3 regions of the Pulveribacter sp. genome follow, and region 2 is predicted to be linked to each of the others. Evidence: predicted binding sites of a transcription regulator. Region 2 holds the regulator's gene; each other region holds the start of a gene.
The links. Region 2 encodes FNR, which switches genes on or off when oxygen is low (the NO sensors DNR and NnrR bind a similar motif). Its sites were predicted from a motif close to TTGATNNNNATCAA; they were not measured.
Positions count from the first base shown of each region.

Region 1: ubiM (5-demethoxyubiquinol-8 5-hydroxylase UbiM) is a predicted target of FNR. The motif match lies at 1,431-1,444, and genes of this name have one in related genera.
Region 3: RT282_RS10935 (cation-translocating P-type ATPase) is a predicted target of FNR. The motif match lies at 1,439-1,452, and genes of this name have one in related genera.

Region 1 covers NZ_DAMATK010000001.1:74,787-78,061, reverse strand. The annotation lists gene RT282_RS00395 (sensor domain-containing diguanylate cyclase) at 1-67, opposite strand, end outside; gene ubiM (5-demethoxyubiquinol-8 5-hydroxylase UbiM) at 77-1,354, opposite strand; gene RT282_RS00385 (DUF6139 family protein) at 1,538-1,777, shown strand; gene RT282_RS00380 (acetoacetate--CoA ligase) at 1,832-3,275, shown strand, end outside.
Region 2 covers NZ_DAMATK010000002.1:603,360-606,634, reverse strand. The annotation lists gene RT282_RS09115 (branched-chain amino acid ABC transporter substrate-binding protein) at 1-893, shown strand, start outside; gene fnr (fumarate/nitrate reduction transcriptional regulator Fnr) at 1,018-1,761, opposite strand; gene hemN (oxygen-independent coproporphyrinogen III oxidase) at 1,936-3,275, shown strand, end outside.
Region 3 covers NZ_DAMATK010000002.1:991,530-994,804, forward strand. The annotation lists gene RT282_RS10935 (cation-translocating P-type ATPase) at 1-1,403, opposite strand, end outside; gene RT282_RS10940 (universal stress protein) at 1,529-1,972, shown strand; gene RT282_RS10945 (malonyl-CoA synthase) at 2,079-3,275, opposite strand, start outside.

The DNA.
Region 1 (3,275 bases), on a different contig from region 2:
GGGTCAGTTCTTCCAGCGTGTGCGCGCGGGTGAGCGACTGGGCGAGCTGTTCGACGACGGCGGTCATGGCGCGGGATTATCGGCCGCGCCCTGCCGCGGGCCAGGCCGGGCGTCGCCCGGTGAGCTGGCTGACGATCAGCGCCTGCAGCGGCGCCAGGACGCGCGCGCCGGACAGCACCGCGCGGCGCGCCAGGCGCGGCAGCGCGCGGGTGTCGGTGTACAGCCGCACCACGGCGTTGGTGCCCTCGAACAGCGGCCAGGCGTGCAGGTGGTGGGCGCGGGCATAGCGGGCCAGCACGCGGGCTGCGCCGATGTCCTCGCCGCGCTCGCGCGCCTCGGCCAGCACCCGGGTCAGCGTGGCCACGCCGGACAGGCCCAGGTTGTAGCCGTGCGCCGTCACCGGGTGCATGCCCACGGCGGCGTCGCCCAGCAGGGCGCAGCGGGCGGCGGCAAAGCGCTGGGCGTAGACGGCAATCAACGGGTAGGCGTGACGCTCGCCCACCAGCTGCATGGCGCCCAGGCGGTGGCCGAACTGCTCGGCCACGCTGTCGGCGAAGGCCTGCGCCGGCAGCTGCAGCAGGGCCTGGGCCTGGGCGCTGTCGGCCGTGACCACGGCCGAGCACAGCGGCGCGCCGTCGGCCGGGTCGGCCGGCAGCGGCAGGATGGCCAGCGTGCGCTGGTAGCCAAAGCACTCGTGCGCCACCTCGCCGTGCGGCCGCTCGCAGCGCAGGCGGCAGACGATCACGGTGCGGCCGAAGTCCGTCATGGCCGCGCCGATGCCCAGCTGGCGCCGCGTGGCCGACAGCCGGCTGTCGGCGGCCACCACCAGCGGGGCGGTCAGGCGCTGCACGGGTGCCTGGGGCTGGTCCGCCAGGGTGTATTCGACGCTGGCCTGCGCCGCCGCGGCGGCCACGCGCAGCACGCGCGCGCCGGGCACCACGCGCACCAGTGGCGTGGTGCTGGCCACCTCCCAGGCGCTGCGGCGCAGGGCGTGGTTGGGCACGATCCAGCCCAGGTGGTCCACGCCCGTGCCGCCGGCGTGCAGGTCCAGAGCGCCGCGCCGGCCCACGGGGCCGTCGTGCACCTGGGCGGCGCGCAGCAGTCCGACCTCGTGCGCGGCCAGACGCTGCCAGCTGTCCAGGCGCGAGAGCAGGGCCACGCTGGGGTGGGTGAGGGCGATCTCGCGCCCGTCCGGCGCGGGCGCGGCCAGTTGCTCGCGGGCCTGCAGCTCCAGCACCGTGGCGCGCAGGCCGGCCTGGCCAAGGCTGGCCGCCAGCGACAGCCCGGCCGGGCCGCCGCCCACGATGAGCACGTCGCAGTCGGGGGGCGTAGGGGAAGGATTCGGGTCGGTCATGGCAGCAGGCAAGCAAGCGGGGCAGGAAGAAGGGCGGCGCCTGGGCGCCATTGTCCGCAGCGGGGCGCGCCCCGCCTTGGCCTGGGTCAAGAGGCGCGGCCGGGTGCGGCCTCTTCCTACGCTGCCGTTTCAGGGCCGTCGGTAGAGTGAAAAGCCTTGCAACTGCCGAGCAAAGGAGCTGACATGCGCGTGGATCTGTACCGCCGAGCCGAAGCCGAGGGGCGCTTTTCCCACCTGGTTGTGCCGGAAGGCCGCCCCATCCCCCAGGAGGCCATCAACACCGACTGGAACTGCGAGGCACGCGGCACGGAGATGGACGAGACCCAGGCGCACTGGGATCGCTACGGCATCCCCGAGCCCGGCCGCCAGCTGAGCGAGAAGGGCTACGCCATCACCAGCGTGGACGAGCAGCCGCGGCGCTGAGCCCCTGTCGCCAACTGCGCAGCGCGCCTGCCATGCAGGCGCTACGCTGGCGCCATGGAGACAACGACCAGCACCCCCCACGCTTCGCGGGCAGCTACGCCCCGCGTCCCGCAGATCCGCCGCTACCAGGCGTGGCTTCAAGCCCGTCACGGCCTGGCCTTCGATGACTACGACGCCCTGTGGCGCTGGTCGGTAACCGAGCTGGACGCGTTCTGGCAGAGCATCTGGGACTATTTCGACATCCAGTCGCCCACACCGCACAGCGCGGTGCTGGCGTGCAACGTCATGCCGGGCGCGCAGTGGTTCCCTGGGGCACAGGTGAACTACGCACGCCAAGTGCTGCGCCATGTGGAGCCGGCCCATGCCGCCGGCCAGCCGGCGCTGATCGCCCGGGGCGAAGGCGGCCGCCAGAGCGAGCTGTCCTGGCCCGAGCTGCGCCGCCAGGTCGCCGCGCTGGCCCTGCATCTGCGAGCGCAGGGCGTGCAGCCGGGCGACCGGGTGGCCGCCTATCTGCCCAACATTCCCGAGACCATCGTCGCCTTCCTGGCCTGCGCCAGCGTCGGCGCAGTGTGGAGCGTGTGCGCCCCCGACATGGGCACCAGCGCCGTACTGGACCGCTTCCGGCAGATCGAGCCCAAGGTGCTGCTGGCCGTGGACGGCGTGGCCTACGGCGGCCGCGCTCTGGACCGCACGGGCGTGCTGGCCGAGCTGCGCGAACAGCTGCCCAGCGTGCGCCACGTGGTGCTGGTAAACCACCTGGATGCATCAAAAACCATAGCTGGTTGCGCAAACTGGACAAGCGTCACAGCCCGAAATGACCATGAAGTGGCCGACTTCGAGCCGCTGTGGCTGCCCTTCGACCATCCGCTGTGGATCGTCTACTCCAGCGGCACCACCGGCCTGCCCAAGCCCATCGTGCACGGCCACGGCGGCATGGTGCTGGTCATGCTGCAGCTGGGCACGCTGCACAACGACATCGGCTGCAGCTACGACCCTTTGAGCCTGGGCGAGCGCTTCCACTGGTACAGCACCACCGGTTGGATCATGTGGAATGCCCAGGTCGGCGGCCTCCTGGGCGGCACCACCTGCGTGCTGTACGACGGCAGCCCCGGCGGCAGCAAAGACCGGCCCGACTGGACCGTGCTGTGGCGCATGGCGGCCGAGACCGGCGTCACCTTCTTCGGCGCCGGCGCCGCCTTCTACGCCAACTGCATGAAGGCCGGCATCACGCCCGCGCAGTGCGGCGACCTGTCGGCCGTGCGCGCCCTGGGCAGCACCGGCTCGCCGCTGTCGGCCGAGGTGCAGCAGTGGGGCAGGGATTTCATGGCGGGCGCGGGCGTGCCCCAGGTCTGGTGGTGCAACATCTCTGGGGGGACGGATTTCGCGGGCGCCTTCATCGGCGGCAACCGCGAGCTGCCGCAGACCCCTGGCCGCATGCAGTGCCGCATGCTGGGCGCCGCCGTCGAGGCCTGGGACGACGGCGGCCAGCCGGTGCTGG
Region 2 (3,275 bases):
CCGACCCCAAGCAAGGCACCGCCGCCGCCCAGAAGCTGTGCGATGCCAAGGTTGCTGGCGTGGTGGGTCACCTGAATTCCGGCACTACCATCCCCGCCGCCAAGGTGTACAACGACTGCGGCATTCCGCACGTCACCGGCGCTGCCACCAACCCGAACCTGACCAAGCCCGGCTACAAGACCACCTTCCGCATCATCGCCAACGACAACGCGCTGGGCGCTGGCTTGGCTGCCTATGCAGCCGAGACGCTGAAGCTCAAGACCGTGGCCATCGTGGACGACCGCACGGCCTATGGCCAGGGTGTGGCCAACGTGTTCAAGAAGGTGGCCGCCGAGAAGGGCATGAAGGTGGTGGACGAACAGTTCACGACCGACAAGGCGACAGACTTCATGGCCATTCTCACAGCCATCAAGTCCAAAAACCCTGATGCCATCTTCTATGGTGGCATGGACCCGCAGGCAGGCCCCATGCTGCGCCAGATGGAGCAGCTGGGCATGGCAAACGTGAAGTTCTTCGGCGGTGACGGCGTCTGCACGCAGGAAATCTCCAAACTGGCTGCCGGTGCCAAGACCCTGGGCAACGTGATCTGCGCCGAGGGTGGTGCCTCGTTGACCAAGATGCCCGGTGGTACTGCCTGGAAGGCCAGATACGATGCCAAGTATCCCAACCAGTTCCAGGTGTACAGCCCCTACACCTACGACGCGACCATGCTGCTGGCCGATGCCATGAAGCGTGCGGGCTCCTGGGATCCCAAGGTCTACATCCCTGAACTGCTCAAGTCGAACTACAAGGGTGTAACGGCCAATATCGCTTTTGAACCCAACGGCGAAATGAAGAACCCGGCCATCACCCTGTATTCGTACCCGGATGGCAAGAAGACGCCGATGAACTAAAAAAAGGGGCGAAGAAGTGGGCGGTTCTGAGAACCGTCACTTCTGCATCTTCTTAAACGAAAGGCAATGTGCGAATGGGCACATTGCCTTTTTTCATTGAAAGCGGGGAGAGCCGCTGGGCCGCTTAGTGGCTGCCTTGCTGGCTGTTGACGATGCGCTTGAGTGCTGCCGTATCCAGGATCCGTACGTGGCGCTGCTTGACCTCCACGATGCCCTCCTCGACGAACTTGGAGAACGTGCGGCTCACGGTTTCCAGTTTCAATCCGAGGTAGCTGCCGATCTCCTCGCGCGTCATGCGCAGCACCAGCTCCGACTGTGAAAATCCGCGGGTATGCAGGCGCTGCACCAGGTTCAGTAGGAAAGCTGCGAGTCGCTCTTCCGCGCGCATGCTGCCCAGCAGCAGCATGACACCATGCTCGCGCACGATCTCTCGGCTCATGATCTTGTGCACATGCTGCTGCAGTGCAGCCACTTCGCGCGACAGCTCCTCAATGCGGTCGAAAGGCATGACACAGACTTCAGCGTCTTCCAATGCCACCGCGTCGCAAGTGTGGTGATCGTTCACGATGCCGTCCAGCCCGATGATCTCGCCCGCCATCTGGAACCCGGTCACCTGGTCGCGCCCGTCTTCAGTGGCCACGCAGGTCTTGAAGAAGCCCGTGCGAATGGCAAACAGCGAAGTGAAGGGTTCTCCATTGCGGAACAAGGTGCCGCCACGCTTGACCTTGCGGCGCACGGCGACGACCTCGTCGATACGCTTGAGCTGCTGTTCGTCCAGGCCCACGGGCATGCACAGCTCGCGCAGGTTGCAGTTGGAACAGGCAACCTTGATGGAATGGAGTTGGGGGTGCGTGGAGGCCCGATTCATGGCGCTAGCTTACCTTTGAAGTAACGACGACTGCGAAAGCCGCAGAAAAGCGAAAGACATTGACTTGCGGTCAATTGTCTTTCCCCAGATGGCAGAGGCTCTTGATCGAGATCAAGGACGCGGGGGGCGTTTCTCGTGCACATTGGCTCGTACATCGCGAGGAATTTTGTCTGTATGACCGTTGTTACCACCGAGTTGTTGCGCCGCTTCGATGTTTCCGGACCTCGCTACACCTCCTATCCCACGGCTGATCGCTTCGTCGAGGCTTTTGGCGAACAAGAATATGTGCTGGCGCTGCAGCAGCGTCGGCTGGGGGCGGTGGGCAAGGCGACGCCTCTGTCGCTTTACGTCCATATCCCCTTCTGCGAGTCGCTCTGTTATTACTGTGCCTGCAACAAGATCATTACCCGCCATCCGGAACGTGCCGAGGTTTACCTGCGCTACCTGAGCCGGGAGATCGACCTGCATACGGCCCATTGCGGCGTGGGCCAGCACGTAAGTCAGCTGCACCTGGGCGGCGGCACGCCCACCTTCCTCTCCGATGACGGCCTGCGGGACCTGATGTCCATGATCCGGCGCAGCTTCACGCTGGTGCCGGGGGGCGAATACTCCATCGAGGTAGACCCGCGCACCGTGGACGAGCAACGCCTGGCGCTGCTGGCCGAACTGGGCTTCAATCGCCTGAGCTTTGGTGTGCAGGACTTCGATCCCGAGGTGCAGAAGGCCGTCCACCGCATACAGCCTGCGGAAAAGGTTTTCGCTCTTGTCGAAAGTGCCCGGCGCCTGGGTTTCGATTCGGTCAACGTGGACCTCATCTATGGCCTGCCGCGCCAGACGCCCGAGTCGTTCGAGCGTACGCTGACACAGGTCGCCCAACTACGCCCCGACCGCATTGCGCTGTATGCGTACGCCCACCTGCCGGAGCGTTTCAAGGCCCAGCGGCGCATCATCACTGCCGAGTTGCCCATGGCTTCGGCGAAGGTCTCCATGCTGGCGCAGGGCCTGGATATTTTCATGAATGCCGGTTATGTCTACGTTGGCATGGACCACTTTGCGTTGCCGGAGGACGCACTCGCCGTCGCCAAACGGCAGGGACGGCTGCATCGCAATTTTCAGGGCTACAGCACCCAGCCCGACTGCGATCTGATCGGTTTGGGGGTTTCCGCCATCGGCCGCGTGGGCGCTACCTATAGCCAAAACGTCAAGACGCTGGACGAGTACTACGACGCGATCAACCAGGGGCATCTGCCGGTGGTGCGCGGCCTCGCCCTGACAAAAGACGATTTGGTGCGTCGGGCCGTCATCATGGCGCTGATGTGCCAGGGTGAAGTGCTCTTTCAACCCATGGAAGAGTCCTGGCTGATCGATTTCCGCAGTTACTTCGAACCGGAGCTGGCACAGTTGCGCGAGATGGCCGCCCAGGGACTGGTCGAAGTCAGCGACGAGGCCGTCACGGTAACGCCGATGGGATGGTATTTCGTGCGAGGCGTGGCCATGGTGTTCGACAAATACCT
Region 3 (3,275 bases), 390 kb from region 2:
TCCAGCGCCTGCAGGTTGCGTACCAGCACGCCACGGCGCGCCAGGGTGCCGGCGGCGGTGAGCATGGCCACTGGCGTGGCCAGCGACAGCGCGCAGGGGCACGTGACGACCAGCACGGCCACGGCCACCATCAGTGCGTGGCTGGGGTCGGTGGGCCACCACCAGGCGGCGGCCAGAGCGGCCGCCAGCAGCACGCCGATGAGGAACGGCCGGGCGATGCGATCGGCCAGCTGCGCCAGGCGCGGCTTTTGCAGCGAGGCGCTTTCCATCAGCGCGACGATCTGGCCGAAGCGCGTGTCCTCGCCCAGCGACTGCACGCGCACCTGCACGGCGGCGCGCAGGTTGTAGCTGCCGGCCGTCACGGCCGCACCCTGGGGCTTGTCCACGGCGGTGGATTCGCCCGTCAGCAGCGCCTCGTCGGCCTGGGTGCTGCCGGCGACGATGCAGCCGTCGGCCGGGAAGGCCTCGCCCGGCAGCACGCGCACCACGTCGCCCACCCGCAGGCGCCGCGTGGCCACGCGGGTGAAGCCACCCTTCTCCCCGTCCAGCCGCTCCACGCTGTCGGGCAGGCGGTTCATCACTGCCTCCAGAGCGCCGGCGGTGCGATCGCGCAGGCGCAGCTCCAGCCAGCGGCCGGTGAGCAGGAAGAACACGAACATGGTCAGCGAGTCGTAGTACACCTCGTGCCCGAACGGCCCGGTCGGGTCGAAGGTGCCCAGCATGCTGACGACGAAGGTGATCAGCATGCCCGCAGCCACCGGCAGGTCCATGCTGACGCGGCGCTGGCGGATGTCGCGCAGCGCGCTGGAGAAGAACGGCCCGCAGGCGAACAGCACCACCGGCAGGCTGATGACCCAGGAGGCCCAGCGCAGCAGCTGCTCCATCTCCATGCTCAGGTCGCCGGGCATGGCCTGGTAGGCGGGCCAGGCGTACATCATGACCTGCATCATGCAAAAGCCGGCCACCAGCCAGCGCCACAGGGCGCGGCGGTGCTCGCGCACGCGGTGCTCGCGCGCCAGCGCATCCATGGCCGGCATGGCCTGGTACCCGGCGCGACCCACGGCCCGCATCCAGTCGGAAGGCAGCACCTGGCCCGGCTGCCAGACCACGCGGGCGCGGCAGGTGGCGGCGCTGACGTCGGCCTCCAACACGCCGGGCACGCGGCGCAGCGCTTCCTCGATGGTCAGCGCGCAGGCGGCGCAGTGCATGCCGCCCAGCACCACGTGCGACTCCCAGGCCGTGTCCTGCGGCGCGGCGCCGGCTGCGCCTGCGCCGTGCGGGCGGCCGAAGGCGGACCACTCCTGCGGATCGTCCAGCAGGGCCAGGGCCTGCGGTTCGGGCGCGGCATCGGCCACGGCGGACGCTCCAGCGTCTGCATACGGGCCGGATGAGGGAATTGACATGAGGCAAAGATTACCCGCCTCGCGTGACAGGCTCATTGACTTGAATCAAGATTGCAGGGGCCAGCCATCCTATGCTCGAAGCACACCAAGGCCAAATCAATCACCCACAAACGAGGAGCCACTCCATGTACCAGCGCATCCTGATTGCCACCGACGGATCCGAACTGTCCGAAAAAGCCGTGCAAAGCGGTCTGGAGCTGGCCCGCCTGTGCGGCGCCTCGGCGGTGGCCCTGAAAGTCGTGCCGCGCTACCCGCGCAGCTACTTCGAGGGCGGCGCCGCGGTCGACCCGGCCGAGATCAAGCGCGTGGAGGCGCAGTGGAGCGAGGCGGCGCTGGCCATGGTGACGGCCATCAAGACCCGCGCGAAGGCCGATGGCGTGATCGTCAAGCCGGTGGTGGTCAAGTCCGACCTGATCGCCGAGGCGGTGATCGCCGCCGCCAAGAAGCACGACTGCGACCTGATCGTCATGGCCTCACACGGGCGCAAGGGCATCAAGCGGCTGCTGCTGGGCAGCGAGACGCAGCACGTACTGACGCACTCGCACATTCCGGTGCTGGTGCTGCGTTAAGGGTCAAATTGGCCTCCAGCGCTTATCCATCAAGCGCCGGCAGCTCCTCTTTCAATAGCAAAACGGGCCCGGGAGCCCGTTTTTCCTCTCCGCCGCAGGCGGGCGTTCAGGCGAACAGCCCCCGGTACTGCTCGCGCAGCAGGTTCTTCTGCACCTTGCCCATGGCGTTGCGCGGCAGTTCGGCGGCGATGAAGCAGCGCTTGGGCACCTTGTAGTTGGCCAGCTGGGTCTTCAGCGCCTCCAGGATGGCATCGGCCTGCGGCTGCGCGCCGGGGCGCGGCACGACGACGGCCACGCCCACCTCGCCGAAGTCCGGGTGCGGCACGCCGACCACGGCGCTCTCGGCCACGCCGGGCAGTTCGTTGATGGCGCCCTCCACCTCGGCCGGGTAGACGTTGTAACCGCCGCTGATGATCAGGTCCTTGCTGCGCCCGACGATGGTGACGTAGCCCTGCGCGTCCTGCAGGCCCACGTCGCCGGTGCGGAACCACCCGTCCGCCGTGAACTCCTCGGCCGTCTTCTCGGGCATGCGCCAGTAGCCCTTGAACACGCCGGGCCCGCGTACCTGGATGTGGCCGGTCTCACCTGCAGACAGCGGCGCGCCCTGCTCGTCCACCACACGCAGGCCTACGCCCGGCAGCGGAAAGCCCACGGTGCCGCCGCGGCGCTCGTTGCGCCCTTCATAGCGGGCATCGGCCTGGTAGGGGTTGGACGTCAGCATGATGGTCTCGCTCATGCCGTAGCGCTCCAGGATGGTGTGGCCGGTGCGCTCCTGCCACAGGCGGAAGGTCTCGATCAGCAGCGGCGCCGAGCCGGAGATGAACAGGCGCATGTGCCGCGCCGCCTCGCGCGTCAGGCCGGCTTCGGCCAGCAGGCGCACGTACAGCGTGGGCACGCCCATGAAGACGGTGGCGCGCGGCAGGGCCTCGACCACGGCGCGCGGCTCGAACCGGGGCAGCCAGATCATCTTGCTGCCGTTGATCAGGGCGCCGTGGATGGCCACGAACAGGCCGTGCACGTGGAAAATGGGCAAGGCGTGGATCAGCACGTCGCCGCCCTCCTCGGGCGTCCTCCAGCCCCAGTAGCCCTTGAGCATCAGCGCGTTGGACAGCAGGTTGCCGTGCGTCAGCATGGCACCCTTGCTGCGGCCGGTGGTGCCGCTGGTGTAGAGGATGGCGGCCACGTCGTCGGCTGCGCGCGCGACCGGCAGGTGCGTGTCGCCGAAGTGCACGGCGCGCTCCAGCAGGCTGCCCGTGCGGTCGTCGCCCAGGGTGAAGACGTGGCCTGTGCCGGCCACAAAGGC